DNA from 3 places in the Micromonospora sp. NPDC049274 genome. Region 2 is predicted to be linked to each of the others. Evidence: riboswitches for the same ligand, from Rfam matches in the RefSeq annotation. Region 2 holds a riboswitch; each other region holds the start of a gene.
What was found. Region 2 has a riboswitch for cyclic di-AMP ahead of AB0K10_RS28745 (C39 family peptidase). Riboswitches for the same ligand answer to the same signal wherever they lie in the genome.
Positions count from the first base shown of each region.

Region 1: it holds a riboswitch for cyclic di-AMP, as region 2 does, so the genes downstream of both, AB0K10_RS18310 (hypothetical protein) here and AB0K10_RS28745 (C39 family peptidase) in region 2, are expected to answer to the same signal.
Region 3: it holds a riboswitch for cyclic di-AMP, as region 2 does, so the genes downstream of both, AB0K10_RS07675 (NlpC/P60 family protein) here and AB0K10_RS28745 (C39 family peptidase) in region 2, are expected to answer to the same signal.

Region 1 is NZ_JBFAQS010000009.1:40,419-50,794, reverse strand. Features, by position in the region: gene AB0K10_RS18365 (DUF2786 domain-containing protein) at 1-28, shown strand, start outside; gene AB0K10_RS18360 (YciI family protein) at 177-533, shown strand; gene AB0K10_RS18355 (DUF6596 domain-containing protein) at 530-1,783, shown strand; gene AB0K10_RS18350 (alpha/beta hydrolase) at 1,833-3,293, opposite strand; gene AB0K10_RS18345 (hypothetical protein) at 3,420-3,689, opposite strand; gene AB0K10_RS18340 (helix-turn-helix domain-containing protein) at 3,686-4,033, opposite strand; gene AB0K10_RS18335 (CsbD family protein) at 4,192-4,365, opposite strand; gene AB0K10_RS18330 (heavy metal translocating P-type ATPase) at 4,440-6,689, opposite strand; gene AB0K10_RS18325 (hypothetical protein) at 6,702-7,658, opposite strand; gene AB0K10_RS18320 (copper ion binding protein) at 7,673-7,882, opposite strand; gene AB0K10_RS18315 (metal-sensitive transcriptional regulator) at 8,033-8,329, shown strand; cyclic di-AMP (ydaO/yuaA leader) riboswitch at 9,043-9,173, shown strand; gene AB0K10_RS18310 (hypothetical protein) at 9,178-10,197, shown strand; gene AB0K10_RS18305 (carbonic anhydrase) at 10,255-10,376, opposite strand, start outside.
Region 2 is NZ_JBFAQS010000020.1:102,842-113,217, forward strand. Features, by position in the region: gene AB0K10_RS28740 (hypothetical protein) at 1-718, shown strand, start outside; cyclic di-AMP (ydaO/yuaA leader) riboswitch at 1,003-1,144, shown strand; gene AB0K10_RS28745 (C39 family peptidase) at 1,378-2,220, shown strand; gene AB0K10_RS28750 (alpha/beta hydrolase) at 2,345-3,097, shown strand; gene AB0K10_RS28755 (CDP-glycerol glycerophosphotransferase family protein) at 3,129-4,835, opposite strand; gene AB0K10_RS28760 (bifunctional cytidylyltransferase/SDR family oxidoreductase) at 4,877-6,394, opposite strand; gene AB0K10_RS28765 (ABC transporter ATP-binding protein) at 6,483-7,301, opposite strand; gene AB0K10_RS28770 (ABC transporter permease) at 7,294-8,190, opposite strand; gene AB0K10_RS28775 (TetR/AcrR family transcriptional regulator) at 8,370-9,005, shown strand; gene AB0K10_RS28780 (DegT/DnrJ/EryC1/StrS family aminotransferase) at 9,091-10,203, shown strand; gene AB0K10_RS28785 (Gfo/Idh/MocA family oxidoreductase) at 10,200-10,376, shown strand, end outside.
Region 3 is NZ_JBFAQS010000003.1:274,729-285,104, reverse strand. Features, by position in the region: gene AB0K10_RS07725 (cell wall-binding repeat-containing protein) at 1-634, opposite strand, end outside; gene AB0K10_RS07720 (cell wall-binding repeat-containing protein) at 1,100-2,998, shown strand; gene AB0K10_RS07715 (NUDIX domain-containing protein) at 3,159-3,647, opposite strand; gene AB0K10_RS07710 (hypothetical protein) at 3,712-3,885, shown strand; gene AB0K10_RS07705 (cellulose-binding domain-containing protein) at 3,951-4,766, shown strand; gene AB0K10_RS07700 (hypothetical protein) at 4,865-5,038, shown strand; tRNA gene AB0K10_RS07695 (tRNA-Gly) at 5,120-5,193, opposite strand; gene AB0K10_RS07690 (zinc metalloprotease) at 5,440-6,417, shown strand; gene AB0K10_RS07685 (pyridoxamine 5'-phosphate oxidase family protein) at 6,495-7,052, opposite strand; gene dcd (dCTP deaminase) at 7,130-7,708, shown strand; gene AB0K10_RS07675 (NlpC/P60 family protein) at 7,768-8,745, opposite strand; cyclic di-AMP (ydaO/yuaA leader) riboswitch at 8,822-8,958, opposite strand; gene AB0K10_RS07670 (peptidoglycan recognition family protein) at 9,190-10,376, shown strand, end outside.

The DNA.
Region 1 (10,376 bases), on a different contig from region 2:
GCCTCGACAGGTGCCCGGTCGACAGTGATCCGCCCGGCGTGGGACCACCGCCGGCAAATATTTTCTGCGATTTTCTTCGGTACCGGTAGGGAATGGGGTGTCGGCTCCGACCCTCCGGTGAGCCGCACCCCGACCGGGGAGCGACACGCAGAGCGAGGAGCATCGCCGTGAAGTACATGCTGCTGATCTGGAACCGGCCCGGCTTCACCGAGGAGCTGACCGAGGAGGACCGCAACGCCCTGTTCGGCGAGGTCGACGACATCATGAAGGAGCTGACCGAGACCGGCGAGCTGGTCGACGGCCAGGCGCTGGCCGACCCGGCGCAGACGCAGACGGTCCGGCGCGTCGGCGGCGACACCGAGATCGTCGACGGGCCGTTCGTGGAGAGCAAGGAGCAGTTCGCCGGCTACCTGACCGTCGACTGCGACAGCCCGCAGCGGGCCGCCGAGATCGCCGCCCGCTGGCCGGACGTGCGCTACGGCGGCGCGATGGAGGTCCGGCCGGTCATGGAGCAGGCCGGGACGGAGATGTGACCGACGACCGGACGGTCGAGGACCTGCTGCGCACGCTCGCGCCGCAGGTCCTCGGCCTGCTGGTCCGCCGGCACGGCCAGTTCGACAGGTGCGAGGACGCGGTCCAGGAGGCGTTGCTCGCGGCCGCGACGCAGTGGCCCGGGCAGGGCGTACCGGACAATCCGCGCGCCTGGTTGCTCACCGTGGCGACCCGCCGGCTCACCGACGAGTGGCGCAGCGAGAGCGCCCGCCGGGACCGCGAGGTGGCGCTGGCGCTGCGCGAGCCGGCGTACGCCCAGGTCGCCCCGGCGGCCGACGCCCCGCCGGCGGTGGCGGACGCCGACGACACCCTCACCCTGCTCTTCCTCTGCTGCCACCCGGCGCTCGCGCCCTCGGCGCAGGTGGCGCTCACCCTGCGGGCGGTCGGCGGCCTCAGCACCGCCCAGATCGCCCGGGCGCACCTGCTGCCCGAGGCGACCATGAGCCAACGGATCCGGCGGGCCAAGCAGCGGATCGAGGCCGCCGGAGCCCGTTTCTCGATGCCCGGACCGGGTGAGCGCGGCGAGCGGCTGCGCACCGTGCTCCGGGTGCTCTACCTGATCTTCAACGAGGGGTACACCGCGTCCAGCGGGCCGGACCTGCGACGGGCCGAGCTGACCGGCGAGGCGATCCGGCTGGCCCGCGTCCTGCACGGGCTGCTGCCCGACGACGGCGAGGTGAATGGGCTGCTGGCGCTGATGCTGCTGACCGACGCCCATCGAGCGGCCCGGGTCGGCGAGGACGGCGAGCTGGTGCCGCTGACCGAGCAGGACCGCACCCTCTGGGACGCCGATGCCATCGCGGAGGGAGTCGCCCTCGTCACCGAGGCGCTCACCTGGTCGCCGCCCGGCCCGTACCAGCTTCAGGCGGCGATCGCGGCGGTGCACGCCGAGGCGCCGACGGCGGCGGAGACCGACTGGCCGCAGATCGTGGCGCTCTACCGGCTGCTGGCGCGGATCGCCCCCAACCCGATGGTCACGCTCAACCAGGCGGTCGCGGTGGCCATGGTGGACGGGCCACGCGCCGGGCTCGCCCTGCTCACCGCCCTGGACTCCGACGGCCGCACTGCCGGGCACCACCGGCTCGCGGCGGTCCGGGCGCACCTGCTGGAGCTGGCCGGGGAGCCCGGCGCCGCGCGGGAGGCGTACCTGGCGGCAGCACGCGGCACCACGAGCCTGCCGGAGCAGCGCTATCTCCAGTCGCGGGCGGCCCGGTTGGCCGCGCCCCGGTAGGTCCGCCGCCGGACGCCGGGCGGATCGACCCGACGCCGGCGGCCGACTGTCACACGGGCTCGACGGCCGGGCAGCGGGTGCCCCGGGGCGGCACCACCCGGTCGATCAGGTAGGCGTCGACGGTCCGCTCCACGCACGGGCTCGTGGTGTAGCTGCCGTGCCCCCAACCCTCGTAGGTCAGCAGCACGCCGTGCCTGCCCAACTGCCGCGCCACGTCGGTGGCCCAGTTGTATCCGCTGGCCGGGTCGTGCACGGTGGCGGCGATCAGCAGCGGCACGTCGGTGCGCACGCGCAGGCGGTGCTGCGGGTTGGCGACCGGCGTCGGCGTGCCCAGGCAGGTCGCGAGGGCGAAGACCGCCGTCGGGTACCGCAGGTCGGGCGCGAGCCGGGCCATCCGGCGCAGGTGTCCGGCGTACTCACGGTAGTCGCGGACGGGCAGGCTCCAGTCCTGGCAGAAGACCGCGAAGGGGTACGGCGCCACGGCGTCGCCCGCCGACGGGACGACGGCGGCCCGCACGGCGCTGGGGACGTCCATGCTGCCCAGCCACTCGGCGAGCCCCGGCCACCGCCACGTGTCGTAGAACTCCTTGTGAGTGAGCCGGGTCAGCTCGAACGGGGTCAGCACGACACCGGGCCGTTTCGGGTTGGTCAGATCGCCGCGCTCGGCCCGCGCGCGCAGCCTCTCCCAGATCGCCCGCAAATCCTGCCCGTGCAGCACGCACGCGGTGGACCTGTCGCACCAGGCGACGAACTCGTCGAACGCGTCCTCAGAGGTGACGGCCTGGGTGTCGAGAAGCGCCCGGGTGTCGAGGCTGTGGTCCATGGCGGCCTCCAGCACCATGGCCCGGACCTTCTCCGGGAACAGTTCCGCGTACCGCTCGCCGAGCAGGGTGCCGTAGGAGCTGCCGTGGAAGGTCAACTGCCGCTCGCCGAGCGCGGCCCGGATCGCGTCGAGGTCACGGGCGGCGCTCGTGGTGTCCACGTGGTCGTAGAGCGGGCCGGTGCGGGCGCGGCAGTCGGCGCGCAGCAGCACGTTGCCGGCCAGCGTGGCGTCGAACTGGGCCTGGTCGGCGATCAACTGCGGTTGCCGGGCGAGCAGGTCCCGTGCGCAGAGCACCGGGTGGCTGCCGCCGGTGCCGCGCGGGTCGAAGCTGACGATGTCGAACCGGCGGCGCAGGTCGGCGCTGAACCGGGAGCTGCCGTTCACCACCCGGTCGACCCCGCTGTCGCCCGGCCCGCCGGGACCGAACACCAGCGCACCCTCCCGGGTGGCCGGGTTGGCGACGCGGCGGGCCAGCGCCAGGTCGAAGCGCTCACCCCGAGGTCGGTTCCAGTCCACCGGCAAGGACAGGGTGCCGCACTGGGCGGTGGCGTCGGCGGCGCACGGCCGCCAATCGATCGTCGGGGCGGGCTGTGCTCGGGCGGCGGCCGGGCTCGCCGGGGTCAGGCCGGCGGCCGTGAGGGCCAGGGCGACCGCCCAGCCGACTGCGGATTTGCGTACGCGCAGCATGAGGTGCTGTCCTCTCCTCGAAGGAGCGTTACCGGTGAGACTCGCCCACTGGGCGAGGTGATGCTGCTTCCCTCCCGGGCCGTCGAGTGGCCGCTCGACGGCCCGGGGCCTCCGTCTCCGGCGCGGTCAGTCGACCTCGCGCAGGACGCGTTCGAGGGTGGTCATCCGGGTCTCCATCCCGCCCAGCCGGCCGTCCATGGCCGCGAGCAGGCGGGCGTTCTCCGCCTGGGACTGAGCGGCCGTCTCGGCGAGCCGGCGGTAGTCGTCCGCGCGGGCCGCCTCGTACCGGGCCCGCCGGGTCTTGGCGAATTGGACGACTGTCACCGTGACCACGCTGATCAGGAAACCGAAGATGCCGATCGCGCCGACCACCTCGGTCCAGTCGTGCTCGCTCATCGGTCCGCTCCGGACTGCTCGGCCGAGTCGGGCACGGTGAGCGTCTGGACCGCCGCCGCGATGACCTCGGGGGTGAGTGTGAGCACGAACGGCTCCACCTCGTAGTAGTTCATGGCCTTCCCGTCCTCCGACAACTCCAGGCGAGCGGTGACCAGCCCGGCCGCCGCCAGCTTCCGTAGGTGGACCTGCAACAGCGCCCGGCTGATGCCCAGTTGCCGGGCCAGCCCGCTGACATAGGCACGCTCACGGGCCAGCGCGGCGACGACCCGCAGCCGGTGCGGGTTGGCCAGGGTGGCCAGCATCCGGACCAGGTCGTCGCCGGTCGGCGGTGAGGCGGCACTCATAACCAGCCCTTGCACATGCCAACAGAAGTTAGCAGGTAACAGCGCGCGGCGGTGCGGTCGACAGCGGAATCAGGGGGATCTCAGGGTTCCCGGTCCGGGACAGACAGCAACGCCGGGCCGGTGAAACTCACCGGCCCGGCGTTCTGCTACGTCGTACGTCAGCTCTTGAAGGCGTCCTTGATCTTCTCGCCGGCCTGCTTGAGCTTGGCCGTGGACTGGTCAGCGCGACCCTCGGCCTCGAGCTGCTCGTTGTCGGTGGCCCGACCGGCGCCTTCCTTCAGCTTGCCGGTCGCGTCCTCGGTGGCGTTGTTGATCTTGTCGTCGAATCCCATTGCCAACCTCCATTGCAAGCGTCGCTACGACAGCAGAGGTACCCCCGTCATCGCCGGCCCAACCATCACCATCGTCACAATCCGCGATCGGTGGCCGAGCGAAACCGACGCAGCCGCAGGCTGTTGGCCACCACGAAGACCGAGGACAGCGCCATCGTGGCACCGGCGATCATCGGGTTGAGCAGCCCGGCGGCGGCCAGCGGCAGGGCTGCCACGTTGTAACCGAAGGCCCAGAACAGGTTGCCCCGGATGATCCCGAGCGTGCGCCGGGACAGTCGGATGGCGTCCACCGCCGCATCCAGGTCGCCCCGGACGAGGGTGAGGTCGGACGCCTCGATCGCCACGTCGGTGCCGGTGCCCATGGCCAACCCCAGGTCGGCCTGGGCAAGTGCCGGCGCGTCGTTCACCCCGTCCCCCACCATCGCCACCGACCGCCCCTGCGCCTGCAGCCGCCGGACGACGTCGACCTTCCCGGCGGGCAGCACCTCGGCGATCACCTCGTCGATGCCCACCTCGGCGGCGACCGCCCGGGCCACTGTGGGATTGTCCCCGGTCAGCAGGACCGGGGTGAGCCCCAGCGCACGCAGCCGAGCCACGGCTGTCCGGCTGGTGGGCCGGACCACGTCGGCGACCGCGAGCACACCCCGCGCCCGTCCTTCCCAGCCGGCGACGATCGCCGTACGTCCGGCGGCCTCGGCGTCCCGCACGGCCCGGTCGACCTCCGGCGGTACGTCGACGCCGCGCTCGCGCAGCAGCCGGGGCCGGCCGACCAGTACGGCCCGCCCGTCGACGGTGCCGGTGACGCCCGACCCTTCGAGGTTGGCGAAACCGGTCACCGGGGGCAGCGCTCCGGCCTCGACGGCACCCGCGGCGACGGCCCGGGCGATCGGGTGCTCGGAGGCGGCCTCCACGGCCCCGGCGAGCCGAAGCAACTCGGCGCGGACCTCACCGCTCGCCGGCACGACGTCCACCAACGTCATCCGACCAGTCGTCACAGTGCCGGTCTTGTCCAGTACGACGGTGTCGACCCGACGGGTCGACTCCAGCACCTCCGGTCCCTTGATCAGCACGCCGAGCTGGGCGCCACGGCCCGTGCCGACCAACAGCGCGGTAGGCGTGGCCAGCCCGAGGGCACATGGGCAGGCGATGATCAGCACGGCCACGGCGGCGGTGAACGCGGCGGTCGGACCGGCGCCGGTGCCGAGCCACCAGCCGAGGGTGCCCACCGCCAGGGTGATGACGATCGGCACGAAGACGCCGGAGAGCCGGTCGGCCAGCCGCTGCACGGCCGCCTTGCCGCTCTGCGCCTGCTCGACGAGGTCGGCCATCCGGGCGAGCTGCGTGTCCGCGCCGATCCGGGTGGCGGTGACGACCAGCCGGCCGCCCGCGTTGATCGTGGCGCCGACCACGCCGTCGCCCGGCCCGACCTCGACCGGCACCGACTCACCGGTCAGCATGCTGGCGTCGACGGCGGACGTGCCCTCGTCGACGACCCCGTCGGTGGCGATCTTCTCGCCGGGGCGGACCACGAACCGGTCACCGACGGCGAGCCGGTCCACCGGGATCCGCGTCTCCACCCCGTCGCGCAGCACCGCCACGTCCCGGGCGCCGAGTTCGAGAAGGGCGCGCAGGGCCGCCCCGGCGGTCCGCTTGGACCGGGCCTCGAAGTAGCGGCCGGCCAGGATGAACACGGTCACCCCGGCGGCCGCCTCCAGGTAGATGGTGCCGGCGCCGTCGGTGCGCGTGATGTCGAAGCGGAACGGGTGCGTCATCCCGGGCATCCCCGCGTCGCCCAGGAAGAGCGCCCAGAGTGACCAGCCGAACGCGGCCAGGGTGCCCAGCGAGACCAGCGTGTCCATGGTCGCGGCGCCGTGCCGCAGGTTGGTCCAGGCGGCCCGGTGGAACGGCAGCCCGCCCCAGACCACCACCGGAGCCGCAAGGGTCAGTGACAGCCACTGCCAGTAGTCGAACTGCCAGGGCGGCACCATGGCCAGCACGACCACCGGCACGCTGAGCGCCACCGACACCCACAGCCGGGTACGCGGACCCCGCAGCGGGTCGGCCGGCTGCTCGGTCGTCGGCGGGGCCGGCAGGGCCGCCGTGTAGCCCGTCTTCTGCACCGTGTCGATCAGGTCGTCCGGGGTGACACCGTCGGCGTACCGGACCGTGGCCTTCTCGGTGGCGTAGTTGACTGTGGCGCTCACCCCGTCCATCCGGTTCAGCTTCTTCTCGATCCGGGCGGCGCAGGCGGCGCACGTCATTCCCCCGATGGCCAGCTCGATCCGGTTCGGCGCCTCGGGCAGGGGTCTGCTGGTGGTGGTCATCGTCTGGTCCCGTCAGTTGTGCCCGTGGCCGGGGGTGCCGTGCTCGGCGCCGCCGGTCGAGGACGGTCCACCCGGGGTGGGGCCGGCACCGGTCGCGGCGGCGTCGGCAACGACTGTGAACTCGGCGGTGTGCACCCGCCCGCCGTGCCGGAAGTCGAGGTAGAGCCGGTAGCTGCCGGCCGACGGCACCTCGGCGAGGAAGGTGACCTGCGGACCGGGTCGGGTGCGCCCGTCGCCGGGCGTTCCGTCCGGGTGGACGTGCAGGTACGCGAGATCGCCGCGGCGCAACGCCACCAGGTGCCCGTACGCCCCCAGGTAGGGCTCCAGGTCGGTGACCGGCCGCCCGTCCCGGCTGACGGTAAGGGTGAGTGGCGACGTGCGGCCGGGCTGCGGCGTGCCGGCCAGGGTGACCGTGTACCCGTCGACGGTGGTGCTGCTCGCCGGGGCGGGCAGCGGCCGTTCGGTCAACTCACCGGGGACCGTCACGTCCACCCCGAGGATCAGGGGCTCACCCCCGGTCGGGGTGAAGTCGGCGAACGCCCGCCACTGCCCGGGACCGGCCAGCGGGGTGTCGACCCGCCAGGTGCCGTCGGGAGCCAGGTCGGGGTGCACGTGGCGGAAACCGGACAGGTCCCGGCGGGCGACGATCAGGTGCATCCGCTTGTCGTGCGCCACGTCGTACCTGGTCACCGGGCGGCCGTCCGGTCCACCGACGCGGAAGGCGAACTCGCCTGCCGGGGCGGCCACCGGAACGAGTGTGTAACCCCGGTCGGAGACGAGCAGGCCACCGGGAACCCGATCGGTCACCTCGTCGTGGGTGGTGGGGCCCGAGGTGTGGGCGGCGCCGCCGTCGTGCCCGCTCCGGGCGGCCGGGGCGGCCGGGTCGACCACCCGGCCGATCCCGTACGCCGCGCCGAAGACCGCCGCGAGACCGAGGGCGAACCCGCCCAGCCTGGTCACCGTGTTCACCTCGAGCCTCCCGCTCACGCCTCGACGAGGTCGTAACCGGCCTCGTCGATTGCGGCCCGAACGGACTCGGTGGCCACGGGCTGCTCACTGGTGACGGTGACCCGGCCGCTGGCGAGATCCACCTGCACGTCGCGCACGCCGGCAATGGCGCCCACCTCGGCGCTGACGGCGCTGACGCAGTGCCCGCAGGTCATGCCGCGCACCTGGTACATCGTGTCGACCATCGAAGCTCTCCCTTCATCGTCCGCCAGCCTATACCCCCCAGGGGTAAGGCCGAGTCAGACCGGTGTCCGTTCACGTACCGGTACCCGGTGGGGGTATCCGGCAGGAAGGGACGGTACCATACCCCCCAGGGGTACGCTATCCTCGTCGTCATGACCGCTCCCACCCCGATCCGCGGGTACACCGCCAGCAAGGACCAGCTGCTCGCGCGGCTCCGCCGCGTGGAGGGCCAGGTCCGGGGCATCGAGAAGATGGTCGACGACGACCGCTACTGCATCGACGTGCTCACCCAGATCTCCGCGATCCAGGCCGCTCTCGACAAGGTGGCCCTGGGCCTGCTCGACGGGCACGCCCGGCACTGCATGCACGAGGGAGCGGCCGAGGGCCGGGCCGACGAGATGGCCACCGAGATGATGGCGGCCGTCGGCCGACTCATGAAGCGCGGCTGAGCCGGCAGACGGCTCCCGCCGTGACTACCATTTCCGACGATGGCCCACCGGTCCCCGCCACACAGTCGGGCGCCGGCACCGCCAGACAGCGGCGCCGGCACGTACCAGCCGGGCCGGCCGGTCACTGTGCGTGACCGCCCGTTCGTCAGCCAGCCATCCGATGCGCTCGTCACCGTGTTCGTCCGGCGGAGGTGAACCGCCCGGCCCGTCGGCACGTACCCCGCACCGGATCGTTGGGAGTCTCGCATTGGGTTCCGACCACAGCAGTTCCGCTCGCCCCGCCCCGCCCCGGGTACGACGCGCCGCCGTACCCCTCACCACCGGGCTGGCCGCGGCGGTGAGCGCGGCCGGGTCGACGCCGGTGCGGGGCGCGGACGCCGACGCCCTGACGCCGCGCCCCCGTGCGGACCGGACGGAGGCACTGGCCGCCCTCAGCTCCCCGCCAACGGGTCGGCCCGACGGGCCCGATCCGGAGCGGCGTCCACCCCCATCCACCGCCACCGCCCGGTGGCCAGAGCCGAACAGGAGCACGGATACGGCATGGTGACACTCCTCAGCGTGACCGGATCGGGCATCCCCCCTGAGAACCGCGTCACTGGTCACTCAACGCCATGGCGAAATGACGCTTTTAGTGGGTATCGGGACGTAGCTCAGGCGGTGGATTCTCGGGTAACCTCGCTGCCGGTCACCGACGAAGGCGCGCAGCGGCGCCTGCGGTGCCACCGCCCAATCGCCAACCGGCGAGCCGGGGACCCAGGCACGTGGGGTGAATCCGCGCCAGCGGTAGGGGCCACTTCCGCCCCGAACCCGTCAGCTAACCCGGTCGGCGGTCGACGGAAGGGAACATTGTGACGGCACCCCTACGCCGCTGGTTGACACCCGTGGTGGCCGTGCTCGCCGCGCTGACCGTGTTCGCCGGACCCCTCCCGGCCCACGCCGCCCCGACGACCCCCACACCGTCCGGGCACGAGCAGGAGGACGAGCCCAAGCTGCTCGACGACGTGATCGAGCAGACCAACCGGGACTACGTGGCGGCCAAGTCCAAGCTGGACCAATCCAAGAAGCGGCAGCTCGAGCGTTCGCTGGAGGTCGAGCGGGCCAAGGCCGACCTGGCCGCGCTGGCGCCGCAGGTCGCGCAGATCGCCGCCCAGTCGTACCGGACCGGGCGCGTCGGCGCGATCGCGATGCTGCTGGAGAGCGACGCCCCGGACTCGTTCGTCCAACGGGCCGCGGCGCTCGACGAGATGAACATGGTCAACGAGAAGAAGCTCGCCGAGGTCAACGCGGTCAAGGCCCGCGCCGAGCAGGCCAAGCTGGCCCTCGACGCGGAGGTCCGCGAGCAGCAGAAGCAGACCGCCCTGATGGCGAAGGACAAGCGCGACGCGGAGAAGTCGCTCGCGCTCGTCGGCGGTCAGGGTTTCACCGGCGGCCTGGTGGACGCCACCTCGCCGGTCGCCCGTATCGGCCCGGGTCGCACCGCCGACGGTGACTGGAAGCCGCAGTCGTGCAGCGAGAAGGACCCCACCACCTCCGGCTGCGTCACGCCCCGCACGCTGCACGCGTACAAGGAGGTCAAACGGGCCGGGTTCAACCGGTTCGTCGGCTGCCACCGCAACGGTGGCCCGTACGAGCACCCGAAGGGCCGCGCCTGTGACTGGTCGTTGCAGAAGAGCGGCTTCAGCCCGTGGCACAACAACGACACCCGCATGTACGGCAACAACGTCGCCGCGTTCCTCATCCGCAACGCCGACCGCCTCGGCATCTACTACGTGATCTGGAACCGGCAGATCTGGTTCCCGGCGACCGGCTGGAAGTCGTACAGCGGGCCGTCGAACCACACCGACCACGTGCACATGTCGCTGCTCTGACCCACCGCTCAGGAGTCCGAGGGCCGTCCCGCACCCCGCGGGGCGGCCCTCGCCCTGTCAGGCGGCGGTAGCTGCCGGGGCGTCCGCGGCGCCGGGTGCGTCGACAGTCGCGGCACCCGACGGTACGGGGGTCACCGGGCGCACCACACCGGCGGCGAGCCGGTACGACATCCCCACCA
Region 2 (10,376 bases):
CATCTGGTCGACCCTGTTCCTGCTGGCGCTGGGCGTACTCGCCGTGCTGGTCGCCCGCCCCGAGCGGGACCGCCGCGCGGACGACCCAGTCCCGGCCGCGCCGACCGCCCGCGAGGTGGCCGCGGCCGAAGCCGACGACCTGCGCCGGTACGCCGAGGAGGTGACAGTCGCCGCGACCGGCGCCGCCAAGACGGCCCGGCGGCGACGCGATGCCTGGGTCACCGCTCAGGAACTGGTGGAGCGGGCCTGGGTGGGGTACGACGAGGCGGACACCGCCACCCGTCGCTTCGCGGGTTCTGGTGCGCTGCCCACCCCGCACACCCCCCGGACTCCCGCCGAGTACGCCTCCCGGGAGCGCTACCTGCACCGTGCGGCGATGGCGGCGTACTGGCGGGGCGATCTGACCATGGCGCAGCTCGGTGACGTGCTCGCCCACCGGCGCGGCTGGGATTCCCGGCGGCACCCGGTCGAGCAGGAGGTGCTGCTCAGCCGGGTGATCCGGGACGCGAGACTGGCCGACTACCGGGCCGCCGCCACCGCGGAGCGGGCCGCCTGGCGGGACGCGGAACTGGCTGCCGAGTCGGCGCGCACCCTTGCCGAGGAGGCGTACGCGGCAACGGCGCGGCTGCGGCCCAGCCCGGCACCCGCCCGACGCGCGGCGAGTGGGGCGTCCCGTCCCGCCCTCGTGGCACGGTGGCGCCCGGCTCGCGCGGGTTGAGCCCGATCCGTTACGTGAGCCCGGTCACGCCATTCGGAAATCGGGCGTCCGACGCGTTCGGCTCGATCTTTCCCGTGATTGTGGCCGCATTATCGGCAGCCTGTCCGGTTGTCGCCCGTAGGCGTCGCCGTAACCGGTTGTCCCATCGAGTCACATCATCGGCAGTACGCGCAGAAATTGTCGCACCGAATCGGGTTTACGCAGGTGAACCTGGCTTGGCAGGCCGCGAACAGGCCAGTAGTGTCGTCCCGTCCGGTGCGGTAACCGATCGCAACAGGCGACGCCGCGCCGACCCGCTCAATCGTGCTTAACGAACCGGGGACCCATCAGTAAGTCTGGGGTGAATCCGCGAGCCACGGCCTGCGGTAGGGCGATCTTCCCGCCCGAATCCGTCAGCTAACCCGGTAGGCGGTGTCGGAAGGAGTTCCAAACCCGTGCAGCACCTTTCCACCCCTCGGTTGTTCCCACGCCTCCACGGCGCAGCGGTGCCCCCGCTCATCCGTCCAGTGACGGTGAGCTGACCCCCCGGGTCATCGCCTCTCCCGCCCGGCCCCGCCGGGTGTTCCCCTGAGCGGTTCACCATCCGCGGACCACTGTCCGCGCGCTGGCGCCTGCCCGGATACCGGTCCGGCCCGTGGTGTGCCGCTCTCCCCCGATCCGTGGAGGACCCCGTGAAGCACACCATGCAGCGTCAGCTCCGTCGCCTGGCGACCGAGCGCCCGTACCAGATCGTCGCCACCTCCGCCGCGGCCCTCGTGATCGCCACGGCCACCGGCGCCCTGCTCACCGGCGCCGACGACGCGCCGGCCAGCCACCGCACCGCTACCACTGTCGCCGAGATGCGCAGTGACACCGCCGCTACCCTCGGCGACGCGCGCGACGCGTCCCCCAGTGCCGCGCCGACGACCGCCGCCCCAGCCACCAGCGCCGCGTCGCCCGCCGCCAAGGCCAGCGCCAACCCGGATCTGACCCGTAAGCGGCAGACGCCGAAGCCGCCCGCGACCAAGGTGCTCGACTACGACTACGAGGCGCAGAACACGTACTACAACTGCGGCCCCGCAGCCACCCGCAACGCGCTCAGCGCCACCGGCATCGACCGCACCCAGGAGGAACTCGGTGCCGAGCTGGGCACCACCGAGATGGGCACCAACTCGGCCGAGGACACCACCCGAGCACTCAACGCCGAGGTGAAGGGCTCCCCGTACCAGACCCGGATGTTTGCCGGCGCGCCCAGCCCGGCCCAGATGGACCGGCTCCAGGCCGATGTGGTCAAGGCCATCACCGACGGCCGGGGCGTGGTGGCCAACGTCGTCGGCGACGCCACCGACACCGACGGCGGCTGGCACTCCTACGGCGGCGGGCACTACATCGCCGTCGTGGGCTACAAGGACAACGGCCGGACCGTGCGGATCGCCGACTCGGCGAACCCGGCCGACCCGTCCTACTGGATCACCACGATCGACCTTGCCAACTGGATTGCCACCCGGGGCTACTCCGCCTGATCCAGGCACGTAGACCGCCGCGGGCGTCGTCCCCCACGAGGGGCCGGCGCCCGCGGCCTCATTCCGGTACGCGCCGCCGTCGGCGACTCTCGTACCCGGCCGCGAACCGTGGCAGACTGCGGCCGTGGTGGATGAATCGGGTGACCGCACCGGTCGCCTGCCGGTCCTGCTGCTGCTGCACGGTATGGGGGCGACCGGAGACGTCTGGCTGCCGTGGGCGCCGTTGCTGGAGCAGCACTGGCCGGGGCGGTGGCTCGCACCGGATCTCGCCGGCCACGGCTGGTCGGCCCCGCTGCCGTCGTACTCCTTTGCTGGTTTCGCCGGCCGAATCGCTCAGGGCCTCGCCGCCGACGACCGGCTCGTCGTGCTCGGGCACTCGCTGGGCGGGGTGGTGGGCCTGGCGCTGGCCGCCCGCGCCGCCGGGACACCTGTGGACGCGGTGGTCGGGCTCGGCATCAAGGCGCTCTGGTCACCCGCCGAGCTGGCCCGCGCCGCTGAGCTCGCCGCACGCCCGGTGAGCTGGTTCGCCAGCCGTACCGAGGCGGCCCGCCGCTATCTGCGCGTCTCCGGGTTGGTCGGCCTGGTCCCGCCGGATCATCCGGTGGTGGACGCCGGGTTGCGTCAGGTCGCCGGCCGGTGGCGCCTCGCCATGGACCCGACAGCCTTCGGCGTCGGCGAGCCCGACCTGGCCCCGTTGCTGGCGGCGACCGACGTGCCGGTGGTGCTGGCCCGCGGGGAACACGACCCGATGGTCACCGACGAGCAGCTCAAGGCGTACGGCGTACCGGTCGCCACGCTGCCCGGTCTCGGCCACAACGCACACGTCGAGGACCCGGCGGCCGTGCTGGCGCTGCTCGACCCGTACCGACGTGGGTGAGTTGGATGAAGCGGACGCGGTGGCCGGGGGCTCAGGTGGTGGGGGAAACCCGCTCCAGGTCCGGCTCGACCGGCCGCCCGGGGGGCGGCGGGCTCCAGTCCGGCTCCAGCTCGCGCCTGGCGGCGTCCAGGAACGCGTCGGCGTACGACTCGGCCGGGAAGTCACCGAGGTAGCGCCGCCGGGTCGCCCAACGCCCCGGCGCCATCGGATCGGTGCCGAGCATCTGGCCCAGCACATCGTCCAGGTTCGTCATGTCCCGGTGCAGCACGTAGCCCGCGCCGGCCAGTGGGAACCGCTCGGTGAACCGGTCACCCTCGCCGCCCATGTCGGTCACGGCGAAGGGCTTGCCGGAGTAGAGGTAGTCCGAGATCACGCCGGAGACGTCGGAGATCAGCGCGTCGGAGCGGTTCACGCTATCCACCAGGCTCAGGCCGCGGGCGGCGGCGCCCCAGACGTGCGGCCGGCCGGTCCGCGCCCGGTCCGCCGCGAGCAGCTCGGTCAGCCGACCCAGCTGCCGCGCCGATGCCGGGTTCTGCGTGGTGTACGGGTGGGCGCGCAGGATGACCGTCACGCCCCGGTCGAGCAGCTTGCGCAGCATCGGTTCGGCCACCGGCAGCGAGCAGTAGTCCGCGTCCGCGTGATGTCCCGTCCAGGTCGGGGTGTAGAGCACCGTGCGGGGTGCGTCGGCAGCCAGGGGCTCCGGGCGTACGGTGATTGACTCGACCTGCGGGCGGCCCACTATCACGAACTTCTCCGCCGGGATCTGCACCCCGGCCCGGGCGTACCGCTCGATTGCCGCCGGGCCGGCCACGAAGATCCGGTCGAAGATTCCCGACACCGGGTTGGCGCTCGGCGCCTTGTCGCTGTCGCCGTGGTGCAGCTGGACGTGGGTGAGCTGGGTGAAGCGGATGCAGTGGCTGTTCTTCGCACCGTGGTTGACGTAGAACGCCGCCCGCAGGCTCGGCACCAGCACCTCGTCCATCGCCCTCAGGGTGGGGCAGTAGACCACTGGCGCATCGGTGGCTGCGGCGATCGGGGCCAGGAACTCCGGCTCCCTCAGCACGACCATGAACGGCCGGCCGATCCGCTTCAGGTACGGCAGCCACATGGTGACCTGGTACTCCGAGCCGGGAGGCGCGGAGAAGTAGAGCAGGAACTCCGGCTGGTGCCGGCGCAGCGCCCGGCCCACCGCCCCGCCGCCGGCCGGTGGCCGGAACCGGCGCCGGGCGAGACTCAGCGCGATCGTGCCGGCGCCGGCGCCGACCAGCAGGCCCGCCGCGAGGGCGACCAGGGCCGGCATGGTCGCCGCGGCGGCCAGCGCCACCACGGCGAGAAGCACGAGCAGCGCGTCGCCGAGGTGCGTGGCGACCGGCGCCGTCCAGGACCGCACCGGCAGGTTGGCCGCCCGGATCTCCAGGTTGCCGGCGTCCCGCAGCGGGCCCACCAGCAGCACCAGCCCGAGCAGCACCAGCGCGGCGGCTGCCAGCGCGGGGTCGAACCCGCCGTCCAGCCGTCGGGCGTAGCCGACCAGGACGGCGGCGGCGATCAGTGTCGTCTCGGCGGCGGTGTCCGCGTCCTGGCGGATCCGTCGCTCAGCGGCGGTGGCGACGAGGGCGGCCACGGCCAGCGCCAGCCCCCAACCGGTCGCCCCGGTCAGCGCCACGACCAGGAAGGCCAGCACGGCCAGCCCGATGCTCAGGCACCGTGCGATCAGTTTCCGGACCAGGTCACCACGCATGTCGCTCCGTTCACCATCGTCCGGTCAGCAGTGTTCGGCCGTCAGCCGACGGTCGCCGAGGCGGCATTGATCTCGTCGGCCAGCCGCGGTGTCTGGGCCGGCACGGTCCGCGCCGCTTCGCCCGGCGCCCGGCGTACGTCGATGACCTGCCCGGTGAGTTCCGAGATCAGCACGTCCAGCGACGACTGGGCGACGGCCTCCGCGGCGAGCAGGGTGTGCTCCGGCTCCTCGCCGAAGGCCCGCGTCCGCATCGGGGTGGCGGTCCGCTCCGGGTTGATGCAGTTGACGCGTACGCCGACGTCGGCCCATTCGTCGGCGAGCGCCTGGGTGAGGTTGACCAGGGCGGCCTTGGTGGCCGAGTAGAGAGCGTAGCGGGCCCGTCCCCGGGTGTAGGAGCTGGACGTGTACAGCAGCAGCTGGCCCTTGGTCTGCTGGAGATACGGAAGGGCCTGGCGGGCGATGGTCACCGGGCCGACGAAGTTGACCTGGAGCAGCCGGTCCATCGTCTCCTCGTCCATCTCGGCGAGGGCGCCCCTCTCCAGGATGCCGGCGGTCACCACCACGTGGTCGATCCGGCCGGTGGCCTCGAAGGCGGTCTTCAGCGCGGCCTCGACGTCCCCGGCCCGCTCCACGTGGGTGCCGGTGGTGGAACGGCTGAACGGGAAGACCTGGGCGCCGTAGCGACGGGCCAGCTCGGTCAGCTCGTGGCCGATGCCGTAGCTGCCGCCGAACACGACGATGGTGCGGCCGGTCAGCTCCTCGCTGTAGCTGCGGTGGTCGGTCAGCCGGGGGGCCTGCGCCGCGGCGAGCTGGAAGAGCTTGTCCGCCAGGTGCACGTCGACCGGGTGGGTGACCTTGATGTTCTCGTCCGAACCGTCGATCACCTTGATCGGCGTGCCGGGCAGGTAGCGCAGCACCACACCGCAGTCGTCGGTGGCGGCGAAGTGCGGGTCGCCCTCGGCGATCCGGTACGCCTCGCGGATGGTGCTGGAGCGGAACGCCTGCGGGGTCTGGCCGCGGCGCAGCGAGGAGCGGACCGGAATGTCGGTGATGCAGTCGTTCTCGTCGACCTGGATGATCGTGTCCGCCGACGGGATGGCCACGTCGACCGCGGAGTACGTCCAGAGGGCGTTCACGCACTCCCGCACGATCCGGGCGCTGACCAGCGGGCGTACCGCGTCGTGGAAGAGGATGTTGACGTCGCCGTCACCGATCGCGTCCAGGGCGAGCCGGGTGGTCGCGTTGCGGGTGTCACCGCCCTCGATCACCTTCTTCACCTTGCGGAACCCGGCCTGCGCCACGATCCGCTGGGCGTCGGCGAGGTGGCTGGCGGCCATCATCACGATGATCTCGTCGATCTCGGGGGCGGCCTCGAAGACGGCGAGGGTGTGCTCGATGATCGGCTTGCCGGCGATCTTCAAAAGCTGCTTGGGGATGCCGAGCCCGAGTCGTTCGCCGGTACCGCCGGCCAGCACCACCGCCACCGTCCGGCTGGGTAGCCAGGACGCCGGCGGAGCTGCCGCCGCGGCGTCCGGGACGGGGGCCTGCTGGTGGGTCATTGCCGATCCTCACTGATCCGCTGGTGCTGCGAGCTGCCAACGCCGGTCCCGGGCTCCCACCACCGTCGCGGCGGGAGCCCGGGGCGCGTCACCTGGTGGACATGTAGTCCTCGTAGGCCTTGGTCACCTCGTCGGTGGTGCCGTCCATCCGGATCTGCCCCGACTCCAGCCAGATCGACCGCTCGCAGGTGTCCCGGATCGAGCTGATCGAGTGGCTGACGAGGAACACCGTACCGGCGTCCGCGCGCAGCTCCCGGATCCGCTGCTCGCTGCGACGCCGGAACCGGGTGTCGCCGGTCGCCAGCGCCTCGTCGATCAGCAGCACGTCGTGCTTCTTGGCCGCCGAGATCGAGAAGCGCAGCCGGGCCTGCATGCCCGAGGAGTACGTCCGCATCGGTAGGGAGGCGAAGTCGTCGCGCTCGTTGATCCCGGAGAAGGAGAGGATCTGCGGGGTCATCTTGCGGACCTGCTCGGGGCTCATCCCCATCGCCAGACAGCCGAGGGCGACGTTGCGCTCGCCGGAAAGGTCGCCGAGCAGGGCGGCGTTCACCCCCAGCAGGGACGGCTGGCCCTGGGTGAAGATCCGGCCGCGGTTGACCGGCATCAGGCCGGCGATGGCGCGCAGCAGGGTCGACTTGCCGGAGCCGTTGCTGCCGATCAGCCCGACCGCCTCGCCTCGGTACGCGGTGAAGCTGACGCCCTTGACCGCGTGCACCTCACGCAGCGTCGGCCGTTGCGGCTGCCGGGAGATGATGCGCCGCAGCGCGGCGACGGGGGAGCCGGCGTTGCCCGACCCGGCACCGTAGACCCGGTAGATGAGGTGGGCGTCGTCCACGATCACCGTGGGGATCCGCTCGCCGACGGCCGTGGTGGCCGCGTCCGCCGGTACGTTGAGCTGCTCAGCCACGACCGTACTCCTGTTCTCCGCGCCAGAAGTAAACATATCCGCTAATACTGACCACGGCCGCCCAGGCGACCGCCAGCAACCAGAGCCGCGGCGCCGACGAGGTCAGCGGCGCGTTCTCCAGCAGCGCGTGCCGGACCAGCTCGATGTAGATCAGCAGTGGGTTGAACTGCACGAGGGTGGCCAGCGCCGCCGGCAGGTTCTGCTCGAACACCTTCACGCTGTAGAGCACCCCGGAGCCGTACATCCAGGTCCGCATGACGAACGGCATGATCTGCTTCATGTCGCTCAGCTTCGAGCCGAGCCGGGCGAGGAACAGTGCCACGCCGATGTTGAAGATCGCCTGGAGCAGCATCGCCGGCACCACCAGCAGCCACTCCAGCGTGATCGGCTCGCCGGTGACCAGCACGATCCCCACCAGGACGATCATCGCGGTGACCAGGTTCTGGAACTGGGTGATGGTGACCGCGATCGGCAGGCTGGCCCGCGGGAAGTGCAGCGCCCGGATGAGCCCGAGGTTGCCGGTGATCGCCTGGGTGCCGCCGAGCGCCACGGACTGGGTGAAGTTGAAGACGAACAACCCCACGCAGAGGTAGGCGATGAAGTTCGGCACCGAGGCCTTGGTGCTGAGGATCACGCCGAAGATGAAGTAGTAGACCGCCGCGTTTGTCAGCGGGGTCAGCACCTGCCACAACTGGCCCAGTCGCGCCTGACTGAACGCCGACACGAGTTTGGCGTTGGCGTACGCCGTGATGAAGTGCCGATAGGACCACAGTTGCCGCGTGTAGAGGCCCAGTCCGGGTCTCGCTCCGGCGACGCTCAGGCCGTGCCGGGCGGCGAGTTGCGCCCCGGTGAGTCCCGAATCGGCGTCGGCCACCGCCGTGTTGGACATGTGAAGGCGCTCCGATCTTGTTGTGGGTGCTCGACGGCAGAGCGCGGCCCGCACGCGGCGCGTCGCTTCGTCGTTGCGTGGAAGGTAGTGGACCACACGTCGGGACGCAACCGTACCGTCGCTGCGGTACATTGTCCCACGTGACGACCGAGAAGAGGCGCGCCCCGGCGGGCGCGGCGGTGCTCCGTGGTGAGATCACCACGGCCATCCGCCGTGCGCTGATGCAGGAGCTCGCGGCGGTCGGTTACGGACGGCTCTCCATCGAGGCGGTCGCCCGGCGGGCCGGTGTCAGCAAGACGGCGATCTATCGGCGGTGGAGTTCCAAGCCGCAGTTGGTCCTCGAGATCGTCTCCGCCGCGGCGGGGCAGCGCCTGCCGTTGCCGGACACCGGCGACCTCCGAGGTGACCTGGAGATCCTCTTCATGATCATGGCCAGGGCGCTGCGGCACCCGCTGGCCGCACAAATCATTCCTGACCTGCTGGCCGAGGCCGCCCGCAATCCACAGATGGCGCAGACGCTCGAACAGGTGCTGCGAACCAACCAGCGCGACATCGCCGGCCAACTGGTCGGCCGTGCCATCGAGCGCGGACAGCTGGGTCCGGACACCGATCTCGACCTGGCGGTCGACCTGATCGTCGGGCCTCTGTACTGGCGACTCGCCGTCTCCCGCGCGCCGTTGTCCGCGGACGATCTGCCACGACTGGCAACCATGGTCGCCACTGCTCTGGAGGTAGCATGCCAACCGACTGTCCGGTCAGAGCCGGGCTTCCAACCAACCCCCATGACCCCGGGCGTCGATCCGATTCATCCATGACCCCGTCGGTACCGCCCGCTTCGGTGTCAACCGGACCGGCTAGCATCGCGTCCCGAACGAACCCCCTGTCCCGAGGAGGAAGCCCATGTCTGGGCTGAACGCGGAATTCATCCCCCCCGCCCGTCCGGTAATCGGCGAGGCCGAGATCGAGGCGGCTGTGCGCGTGCTGCGCAGTGGCCTGGTCGTGCAGGGTCCGGAGGTCAAGGCGTTCGAGGAGGAGTTCGGAGAGCTCGTCGCCGGGCGGCACTGCGTCGCGGTGAACTCCGGGACGTCGGCTCTTCAGCTGACCCTGATGGCGCTCGGCTTCGGCCCCGGCGACGAGATCATCGTGCCCTCGTTCTCCTTCGCGGCCAGCGCGAACGCCGTGCGGCTGGTCGGCGCCGTGCCGGTCTTCGTGGACATCGAGCCGGGCAGCTTCTGCATCGACCCGGAGGCGGTCGCCGCGGCGATCACGCCGCGCACCGTGGCCATCATGCCGGTGCACCTCTACGGGCACCCGGCCGCGATGGACCGGATCATGGCCATCGCCGAGCAGCACTCCCTCGCCGTCGTCGAGGACGCCGCCCAGGCCCACGACGCCGCGGTGAACGGGCGGCCGGTCGGCGCCATCGGCACCGCCGGATGCTTCAGCTTCTACCCGACCAAGAACATGCACTCGCTCGAGGGTGGCATGGTCACCACCGCCGACCCCGAGCTGGCCCGGACCCTGCGGCTGCTGCGCAACCAGGGCATGGAGCAGCGGTACGCCAACGAGATCGTCGGCGCCAACATGCGGATGACCGACGTGGCCGCGGCGATCGGCCGGGTGCAGCTGCGTCAGCTCCCCGAGTGGACCGAGCAGCGGCGGGCGAACGCCAAGTTCCTCGACTCGAAGATCACCGGGATGGTCACCCCGCCGGTGGCCGACAACGCGCGTCACGTCTACCACCAGTACACCGTGCGGGTGCAGAGCGGTAACCGCGACGCCGCCCAGCGGCGCCTCACCGAGCTGGGCATCGGCAACGCCGTCTACTACCCGACCCCGATCCACCGGCTCAAGCCGTACCTCAACGAGGACGGCCAGCCCGGTCCGTGGGAGCTGCCGGAGACCGAGCGGGCCGCCGCCGAGGTCATCTCGCTGCCGATCCACCCGTCGCTGTCGCCTGCCGATCTGGACCGGATCGCCGAGGCCGCCAACCTCGCCGGGGGTGCCCGATGAGCGCCACCCAGGGACGTAAGCTGCGCGCCGGCCTGATCGGCCTGGGCGCGATGGGGCGCAACCACGCCCGGGTCCTCTCCGGCCTGGACGGCGTCGAGCTGGTCGGCATCGTCGACCCGGCCGGTGACACCACAGGCACCCTGCGCGCACCGGTGGTGCCCGAGCTGAGCGAC
Region 3 (10,376 bases), on a different contig from region 2:
CGTACTGGACGTCGGTGGGGGTGATGGTCACCTCGTTGTCACCGGCGAGATCGGACACGACGATCCGGCCGGCGCGAACGAAGGCCACTCGGGAACCGTCCGGCGAGATCGACGGATTGGACCCGTTATCGTCGACGAGTCTCCAGCGCTCGAACCCCTCCTGGGCGCCGTCGTACAGCATGACAGCCGGCTGGCCGGTCGGCAGACCCGAACCGTTGTCGTCCTGACGCTGGAACGCCACCAGCTGGCCGGGGCCGCCATCCGGATTCAGATAGTGCTTCCCGTCCCTGGGCGAGAGCCAACTGTTGCCGAGCAGCCCTCCGACCCGCTCAGTCGCCACCCGCCAGGGCGAGCTGGCGGAGTTCTTCTCCGACCACGCGACAGCGCTACCGTCGGCCCACCAGGTCAGGCTGCCGCGTCGAACCCCGTCATCCGGCGGCGAGCTGACCGTGTAGCGGATCGCGCCGTCGTTGAACCGGATGCGTTTGATGCCCGCCTGCTGGTCGAGGTAGACCGCCTGGCTGCCATCCGGGGACCAGGCGGCGTCCGTGATGGTGTCCGGCGAGCTGAGCGAGGTCCGCGACGGATCCCCGTGGAACGTGATGGCGGTGCCGCCGTTGCTGCTGGTCAGCACGCTGCCCGAGCCAGGGAGGCTGGCCGTCGCAGGTGTGCCGCCGGTCAGCAGAACGGTCGTGGTGATTGCGAGGGCCGACGCCGCAGCGACCGGACCCCGAATCGAAGATCGAGGCACGTGGAGAACTCCTTGCTGGGAAGCGCGCTCACTCCGTGCCTCGTTGCTTCCGACGAGGGCGGCACGCACGGGAGACTCTATAGTCGACGACCGACTTCGTGGTCTCCATGATCGACGGTGCGCCGGTTACCCACCGGCAGGCCGGCATGTCACCAGCATCGGTTCCACGATGTGGACCGCTCCCGGCTCGGCTTCGCGGGAACGGACCCTCCGACCGAGCCGACGGCAGGCCCCAGGCGGGCTGTCGAGACTGGTCCTGAGGACGTATCGTGCAACTGCCGCCGCGCCGCAGATGTGATCGTCCGCCTGGGCCCGGCTGTCCCATCTACCTCCTCCGAGGGGATCCCCTTGCCTCGACACCAGCGCCGACGGCCGCTCGCCGCGACGATGGCACCGGTTCTCGCCACCGTTGCGGTGGCGTTCGCCGTCACCCCGACTCCGGCCACCGCCTCCACCGGCCTCAGCGCCAACCCCTTCGCGCCTACGGCCAGCAACGGCAGCAGTTCCATCACCTTCGCCGACGGTCGGGTCCTGACCAACTCCGCCGGAGAAAAGATCAACTACGCCTCCTGGTCTCCCGACGGCAGCCGCGCCGCCTTCGTCAACCAGAACGGCGCGATCCTCACCCTGCGCTACGACGATCCGGACGATGTCCACACGGCGGTCTGGCCCGAGACCGACACCCAACGCCGCGACCCGCAGTGGATCGGGCGCACCGATGAGCTGGTCTGGGCGGCCAAGCCGCTGGGCCGTCCCTGGCGGCTGGAGCACACCCGAAACCTGAACGGCATCGAGACCGACGCCATCAGCCCCGACGACGGCCGGAACTACACGAACCCGGACAGCGACAACGCCGGTACCGTCGTCGCCCAACGTCAGCAGAGTGACGGCAGCGGCAAGCCGGCAGGCGTCCCGGAGATCGGGGTGATCACCTCCCAGCGCTTCGAGGAGATCGCGACCAACGCCAGCAACCCGACCATCTCGCCCGACGGACGCAAGGTGGCGTTCGTCCGGGACGGCCACCTCTGGAACATCGACCTTCACAGCGGGCTCGAGAACCGCGTCACGCCGGACGGCGCCAGCTACGACAATCCCCACTTCGCGCCGGGCGGCGACTTCGTGATGGCCAACCAGCGCGTGGAGGGGTCCGCCAGCTCGTCCGTGGTGAGGGTCTACGCCATCGGGGGAATGCAGGACAAGGTCTACCCCCTCGACGGGCTCAGCGGCGTGCCGGCGTACCAGCCGCAACTCCTGGACCGCACGGTGCGGGTCGCCGGCCAGGACCGGTTCGGCACCGCGGTGGCCGCATCCCAGTCGCACTGGGGGAAGTACGACGACCCGGCCGACGTCCGACCGCGGGCCGGCGCCGTCGTGCTGTCGCGTTCCGACACGTACGCCGACGCGCTCGGCGGCTCCGCGCTCGCCGCGGCCAAGAAGGGGCCGCTGCTGCTGACCCCGCCCACCGCGCTCCAGCCGCAGACCGCCGACGAGATCCGCCGGGTGCTCCCGGACGGCGGCACCGTCTACCTGCTCGGCAGCGAGGGTGCGCTGTCCAACACCGTGCGCACCGCCGTCGAGCGTCTCGGCTTCAGGGTCGTCCGGCTGGCCGGCGCCGACCGCTTCGCCACCTCGATCGCGATCGCCAACGCCATCGACCCGACCCCGGAGGAGGTCCTCGTCGCGACCGGCATGAACTTCCCCGACGCGCTGGCCGCCGGGGCCGCGGCCGGATCGCGCAACCGGCCCGGCACCGACACTTCCGCTGTGGTGGTGCTGACCAACGACGAGAAGCTGTCATCGGACACCAAGGCCTACCTCGATGCCCGGGCCGCCGGGGGCAGCCAGCTCATCGCGGTCGGCAAGCAGGCAGCCGCTGCGGTCGACCCGTACCTGACAATCAACTTCGCCGGCCGGGACCGGTTCGAGACCGCCCTCTCCGTCAACGTGCAGTTCTTCGGCAGGGGCGGCACCGTCGGCTTGGCCACCGGGATGGACTGGCCGGACGCGCTCGCCGGCGGCGCCCTGATGGCGACCCTGAACGGCCCTCTCATGCTGACCGTCGGCACCCAGGACACGCTGCACCCGAAGGCGAAGGAGTACGCCGACCTGCTCAGCGGCGCGGTTGACACCGCCGTCGTCTTCGGCTCGGCGGGCGTGGTCAGCGAGCCGCAGGCGGTCGAGCTCGGCAGGTGGATCGGCGGCCCGATGGGCAGCTCGATGACCCTCAACGGGACCTACCTGAAGTAGCGGCATCCCGCGAACGATCGGAAGGGCCCGGCGAATTCGCCGGGCCCTTCCCTGTCTCTCGGGCTCCGGCCGACGGCGCGAAGGGCAGCGCGCTGGCGTTCACGGGGACGACGTGACCCACCGGCGAGTTCGACAATTGTCAATGAGCACGGACCACATGTCACTGCGAGGCAAGATAACGCCCGAACGCTTCCTGCCCGTCAGGGATGAAGCGCCGATGTTGGACGGCTTGCCGCAGCTCGCCCCTCGTCATCCAGCCAAACCAGGCCACCTCCTGGGGATCAGGATCCACGTCGCCGGTGATGACGGCCTCATGTAAGCCGAGCCAGTACGGGCCGACCTCACCTCGACACAGGAACTTGAACATGAAGCGCACCGCCACGTCGACACCCAGCTCCTCGGCCAGCTCCCGAGCAGCGGCCGCCTGATACGACTCACCGACATCCACGGCCCCGCCGAAGCTCACCTCGTAGTAGCCGGGGAATCTGGAAAGGCCCTCAGCGCGTCGATACACCAGAATCCGGCCCCGCTGATCCCGGCAAATGGTCGTCGCGATGCGGTGCAGCCAGCCGCGACGGACAGCCTCGCCTCGGTCCACCACTCCCAGGACCCGGTCCTGATCATCGACCCGCTCCACGAGCTCATGCACAACGCACACAATCCCAGATCCGGGTCGCAGCGCGGGCCGCAAGGAGTTCGGCTACCCGACGGCGATGGCGCCCCGGCACTACGTGCTGTGCGCCCAGGCACCGGCCGATCCGGCCGACCTGTCCGGCTGGCAGCGCCAACCCGTCCTGGCCGAGGGGGGCGGTCGGGAGGTCACGGCGGTCTCCGGCGGCGAGCCGGTGCGACGCATGATGGAGACGCCCGCCGATCCGGTCAATTGACAGACATCTATTATCGCGGTCAACTGGCGAGACCCGCATCCCCCGGCTCACCCAGGAGGGCCCTCTTGCGTACGCTCCTGACCCTCGCCGCGGCCGCCGTCTGCGCCGCCGGTGCACTGGCCGTCCCCGCAGCGGCGGCGCAGGCCGATCCGGCCGGCACCGCCCCGACCGGCGCGACCGTCCCGGCCGACGCCTGCGCCGGTACCGTCCAGATCCAGTCGCTCACCTTCAACCCGCCCCGGGTGGTTGCGGGCCAGGTCGTCAGGGCCACGGCCGTCGGGCAGAACTGCACCGCCCAACAGCAACAGGTCTCCACGGCGATCTACGGCCGGTTCGTCGGCTCCACCCCCGGCATCCCCACCGGCTGCCCGGCCCTCCCCTCGCTGCCCGGCTGGACGGTCACCGTCGATCCGGGCGCGACCTTCAGCTGGCAGGAGGGTTACCACGTGCCCTCCGGCTGTACGGCCACCGGTCTGCAGGTCACGGTCTGGGTAGAGGACGACGCCACCGGCGGCGAGCTCACCCAGACCGCCACGGTGCCGATCGACCCGCCGCCGGCGGCACCCTGCACCGTGAGCTACCGCACCGGGAGCGAGTGGCCGGGAGGCTTCACCGCCCAGATCACCATCAAGAACACCAGCACCGTGCCGGTCAACGGTTGGACGCTCGGCTTCACCTTCCCCGGTGACCAGCACATCGACCAGTCCTGGTCCGCCACCGCCCAACAGAGCGGTGCCACCGTCACGGCCCGGAACGCCAGCTACAACCCCCTGGTGGCGCCGGGCGCCTCGGTGGTCTTCGGCGTCCTGGGCACCTGGCAGGCCAGCGACGCGGTGCCGATCGCGTTCACGCTCAACAACGTCAGCTGCGCCGCCGGGTAGCCCGCGCACCGGACCGCCGCACATGAGTGGCTATGCGGGCGAGGCACCGCTCGCGTCGTGGGCGCCCCGGCGCCAGCCTGCGAGACATCATGGCCCGGATGGGCCACGAAAGTCCCCATGCGGCGCTGATCCATCAGCAGGCCAATCGGGAGGCCGACCAGGTCATCGCCGACGCGATCGACAAGGCCGTCAGGACGGCCCGACGCAAGCCGAGCAGGCGTCGGACGCGACCGCCCGCCGAGGACGACGGGACGGGCGCCGAGGCGGGCTGATGGCACAGCGCCCCGTTGCAGCCATCCAGAACGACGGAAGCCCTGAGCGGGACCATCGGTCCTGACCAGGGCTTCCGTGCGTGGAGCGGGTGACGGGAATCGAACCCGCACTGTCAGCTTGGGAAGCTGATGTTCTGCCATTGAACTACACCCGCAGGCGGCACCACTGTACCTGAGGCACCGGGCCGGTGCACCCAGGTACCCCCGCGCACCCGTCCCACCACCCGCCGAGGCTGGGAGATGACGGCAGGTCGCCTCCGCACCACCTGCAGACACGAAAAAGTCTCCGCGCGGCAACATGTGTCCGTTCTCAAATGCGTCGATGGGTTGTAACGTCTGCCACACGTTCCCAGCCACGGCGTGACACACCCCCTGCCGCGCCGCGAGAAAGAGGTGGGCCCATGGGACTCCGTCCCAACCTGCTGACCCGGCGTGCCGCCGGTGTCGCATCGACGACCCTCGCGCTGCTGCTGAGCACCGCTGCCGTGGGCGTCGTTCCGGCTGCTTCGGCCTTCTCCGCGGCGCCTGGTGGCGCCTGCGCGGAGCCGACCGACAGCCACGCCGACGCCCGGGTGAGGCCCGGCGCGGCGAGCACCCACGAGCCCAACGAGCTGACCGCGAAGCAGGTCCGCGAACGCGAGGCCGACCTCGCGACGGCGCTGCGCGAGCGCGCCAACTTCCGCGCAGGCGCCACGACGCTTGCCACCGTCACCATCCCGGTGGTGGTGCACGTGATCCAGCGGGACAGCACCCGGGCCGGCGGCAACATCCCGGACTCGCTGATCACCTCGCAGATCAGCGTGCTCAACCAGGCCTACGCGGGCGGGACCGGCGGCGCGGCCACCGCCTTCTCCTTCCGACTCGACAAGATCAACCGAGTGACGAACCCGTCCTGGTACCCGATCGTCGACGGCTCGTCAGCGGAGCGCTCGATGAAGTCGTCGCTGCGGGTGGGCGGCAAGAGCACCCTCAACATCTACCTCGGTGAGCTGAGCGACGACCTGCTGGGCTGGGCGACCTTCCCGCAGCGCAAGCTCAGCAGCATGGACGGCGTGGTCGTGCTCAACGAGTCCCTCCCGGGGGGCGCCGCCACCAACTACAACCAGGGCGACACCGGCACCCACGAGATCGGGCACTGGCTGAACCTCTACCACACGTTCCAGGGTGGCTGCGGCGGCTCGGGTGACAGCGTGGGTGACACCCCGGCCGAGGCGTCACCGGCCTACGAGTGCCCGACCGGGCGGAACACCTGCTCGGCGACCGGCCTGGACCCGATCACCAACTTCATGGACTACACCTACGACTCGTGCATGTACCAGTTCACCCCGGGGCAGGCGAGCCGCATGCTGACCGCGTGGAACGCGTACCGCGCGGCGTAGCTCTCCTCGCGTACACCCGGTGCCGGCTCCGTCGCGACGGAGCCGGCACCGGCGTTTTTACCGGACCGGGCCCGCGGTCAGGCGGCCGTGCACTGGACGTCACGGCTGCGTCGGGTCGGGCGCGTCTGCGGTACGGAGAGAGGCGCGGCCGGCGCCGGCGGGGATTGCGGATCCAGCCAGACCCGCACTGCCGGGCGGCCCGGAGTGACACCCGGAACGCCTGTGATGTGCTGCTCGCGACGGGTCAACATCGCCACGTCGACTGTGAACTCGAACAGCCGCCAGTCGACCTGCGGCTCGGCCCGGGCACTCTGCGCCAACCGGGCCACCCGGCCCGGGTCGGCGACCGGCCAGGCGTGGCCCGCCACGTACGCCTCGTCGTCGCTCTCCTCCGAAGGGAAGGAGTGCAGCGCGTAGCGGCCGTCCCGTTCGAGGTCACGACGCTTCGGCGAGTCGATGATGAAACAGAAGAGACCCTCGTCGGTGATGACCGGGGAGACCGGGTGGACCCGGGGCCCGCCGTCGGCGCGGACCGTGGCCAGATAGCCGAAGCCCGGCCCGTACTGCTGCAGGAGAACGCGGATCCCGTCGGCGAGGCGGGGCTCGTCGGCGGCGAATTCGGACCAGGAAGCCATGCGGGCATTCTATCGAACAAATGTACGAGGAGCGACCTCAACACGCTGGTCACCGCGGCCCTCGCTATGGTGGTCCGATGCTGCTCTCCGACCGTGACCTGGTCTCCGAGATCAAGACCGGCACGCTGGGCCTGGAGCCGTTCGAGCCCACCCTGGTCCAACCGTCCAGCATCGACGTCCGACTCGACCGACTGTTCCGGGTCTTCAACAATCATCTCTACACCCACATCGACCCGGCCATGCAGCAGGACGACCTGACCTCGGTGGTCGAGGTGCCCGACGGCGAGCCGTTCGTGCTGCATCCGGGGGAGTTCGTGCTCGCCTCGACACTGGAGGTGATCTCGCTCGGCGACCAGCTCGCCGGCCGGCTGGAGGGGAAGAGCTCACTGGGCCGCCTCGGCCTGCTCACCCACTCCACCGCGGGGTTCATCGACCCGGGCTTCTCCGGCCACGTGACGCTGGAGCTGTCCAACGTGGCGAACCTGCCGATCACCCTCTGGCCGGGCATGAAGATCGGCCAGCTCTGCATCTTCCGGCTCTCCTCGCCGGCCGAGCACCCGTACGGCTCGGTGGTCTACGGCTCGCGGTACCAGGGTCAGCGAGGGCCGACGCCGAGCCGCTCCTGGCAGAACTGGCGTGCCTGGCCGACGCGCTAGGAGACGACGAGGGCCCGCCGCGATGAGATCGCGACGGGCCCTGCTGCGTCCGGCGTCGGTCAGCCGGGACGGCCGTAGCTGTGGATCGGCCCGTCGTCGACCTTCTTCATCTTGACGGGCTGACCGGCCTGGGAGGCGTGCACCACCCAGCCGCCGCCGACGTACATGCCGACGTGGTGGATGTCGCTGTAGTAGAAGACCAGGTCACCGGCGCGCAGATCGCCCCTGCTGACGTTCTTGGTCACCCGGCTCTGCGCTGCGGCGTTGTGCGGCAGCGACACGCCGGCCTTCGCCCACGCGGCGAGCATCAGCCCGGAACAGTCGTACGAGTTCGGACCCTCGGCACCCCACACGTACGGCTTGCCGATCTGGGCGCACGCGAACTTGACAGCCGTGCCCGCGGCGCCGCCGGGGTAGCTGGCCGGGCAGGGCGCCGGACGCAGCGAACCGCCGCCGCCGTTGCCGTACACCTTGAGGCGCAGCTTCTGCAGCCTGTCGATCTCGTCGTTGATCTGCTTCTTCTTCGCCGCCAACTGCGCTTCGGTCCGGGTCAGCTGGACCACCATCTCGTCGAGCGGCGCCTTCTGCCGGGCCAGCTCGTCGCGGAGGTCGGCGACCTGCCGGACGTCCTCCTGCTGGTTGTGGGCGAACCGGTCGAGCATCTCGAGCTGCCCGACCACCTCGCTGGGCGACCGACTGCCGAGCATCGTGTTGACAGTCGACAGGTTCTCGCCCATGTACGCCCGCACGGCCAGCGCGCTGACCTTGGTCATCGCGGCGTCGACCTGGCGTTCCAGGGGCGTGATGCGAGCGGCGAGCGTGTCGGCCTGCTTGCGCTTCACGGCCAGGTCCGCGCGGGTGGCGTTGTGCCGTTCGATGACCGGTTCGAGCTTGTTCCAGTCGGCGTCGATCTGGCGCTCGATCTCGGCGACGGACGGGTCCGCGTGCGCCGCCGTGGCGCTGCCGGTCAGGACGACGGCGACGCCGACCAGGGCGGCAAGGGCGGTGGTGAAGCGGGACCAGCGTGGACGCGGCATGGTCGACGTCGGGTTGGCCGAGGCCGACCGTTCGGACGACGGCCGCGGGGCATGGAGGGCCACCGGGGTTCCGTACTCCTTCTTCCTGACCGCCTACCGGGTTAGCTGACGGGTTCGGGCGGGAAGTTGGCGCCCTACCGCATTGGCTGCGGATTCACCCCGGGGGAACCTGGGTCCCCGGCTCGCTCGCAAGCGACTCGGCGGTGTCGGTCCGTTACCGCCCGGCTGGGCAGACCTGCTACCGGGCCGACAAATGACCAGAGTAGAGACGGCCGTTACCGATCCGCAACCCGTACGGCCGTGACACTCCGTACCGATTGGAGGGGATCACCGAGAGTAAATGAAAGTTTCTTTCTGCACGCTTTGATAGATAGAAAGGTATTGACGCGGACTCCCGGCCGGCGCGAAGGTGACCAGACCGATACCAGCAATCTAGGGGGTTCGATGGAAAGTCCAACCCTGTCCGCCGGCCGGCGCGCGCTGCTCGTCGTCGCGGTGGTCACCGCAACGACAGCCGTACCGCTGAGCGCCGGTCCCGCCTCCGCAGCGCCGGCCGCCGACCGTCAACAGCAGTACGCCGCGGCGTCGACCGAGTACGGGGTGCCGGCCGCCGTACTGCTCGGCGTCTCCTACCTGGAGTCCCGCTGGGACAGCAACGCCGGCACCCCGAGCACCAGCGGCGGCTACGGGCCCATGCACCTGACCGACGCCCGCCACGTGGCCGCCCTACCCGCGCGCGGCCACCACGACGCCGGCACCGAGGATCCGCGCGGCGACGATTCCCGTGCCGTCCGGGCACCCGCACCGGCCACGGATCCCGCGCCGCCCAGCGCCGCGTTGCAGACCGTCGACGTCGCCGCCGCGCTGACCGGCGCCGCCCCCGAGGCGCTGCGCACCGACGCCACGACCAACATCCGGGGAGGGGCGGCGCTGCTGGCCGCGTACCAACGGGAGGTGGGCGCCCCGGTCGGCGCCGGCACCGACCCGGCCACCTGGTACGGCGCGGTGGCCCGCTACGCCGGCGCGGACAGCGCCGACGCCGCGGCGGCCTTCGCCGACGAGGTCTTCACCACCATCGGCGCGGGCGAGACCCGCGTGACCGACGACGGCCAGCGGGTCACGCTGCCGGCCCGCGCGGTACGACCCGAGCGTTCCTGGCTGGACCGGCTGGGCCTGCGACGACTCGCCCGCCCGGACGGCCTGGAATGCCCCCGGACCGTGTCCTGTGAGTGGATCCCCGCCCCCTACGAGGCGTTCGGCGACGGCGACTACGGCAACCACGACCTCTCCGACCGGCCCGCCCGGCAGAAGATCGAGTACATAGTCATCCACGACACCGAGGCGAGTTGGGCGACCACCCTGCAACTCGTCCAGGACCCGACGTACGTGAGCTGGCACTACTCGCTGCGCTCGGTGGACGGGCACATCGCCCAGCACGTCAAGACCAAGGACGTCGCCTGGCACGCCGGCAACTGGTACGTCAACGCGAAGTCGATCGGGCTGGAGCACGAGGGCTTCGCCGCGCAGGGCACCTGGTACACCGAGGCGATGTACCGGACCTCGTCGAAGCTCGTCCGGCACCTGGCGCTGCGGTACGGCATCCCGCTGGACCGCCAGCACATCATCGGCCA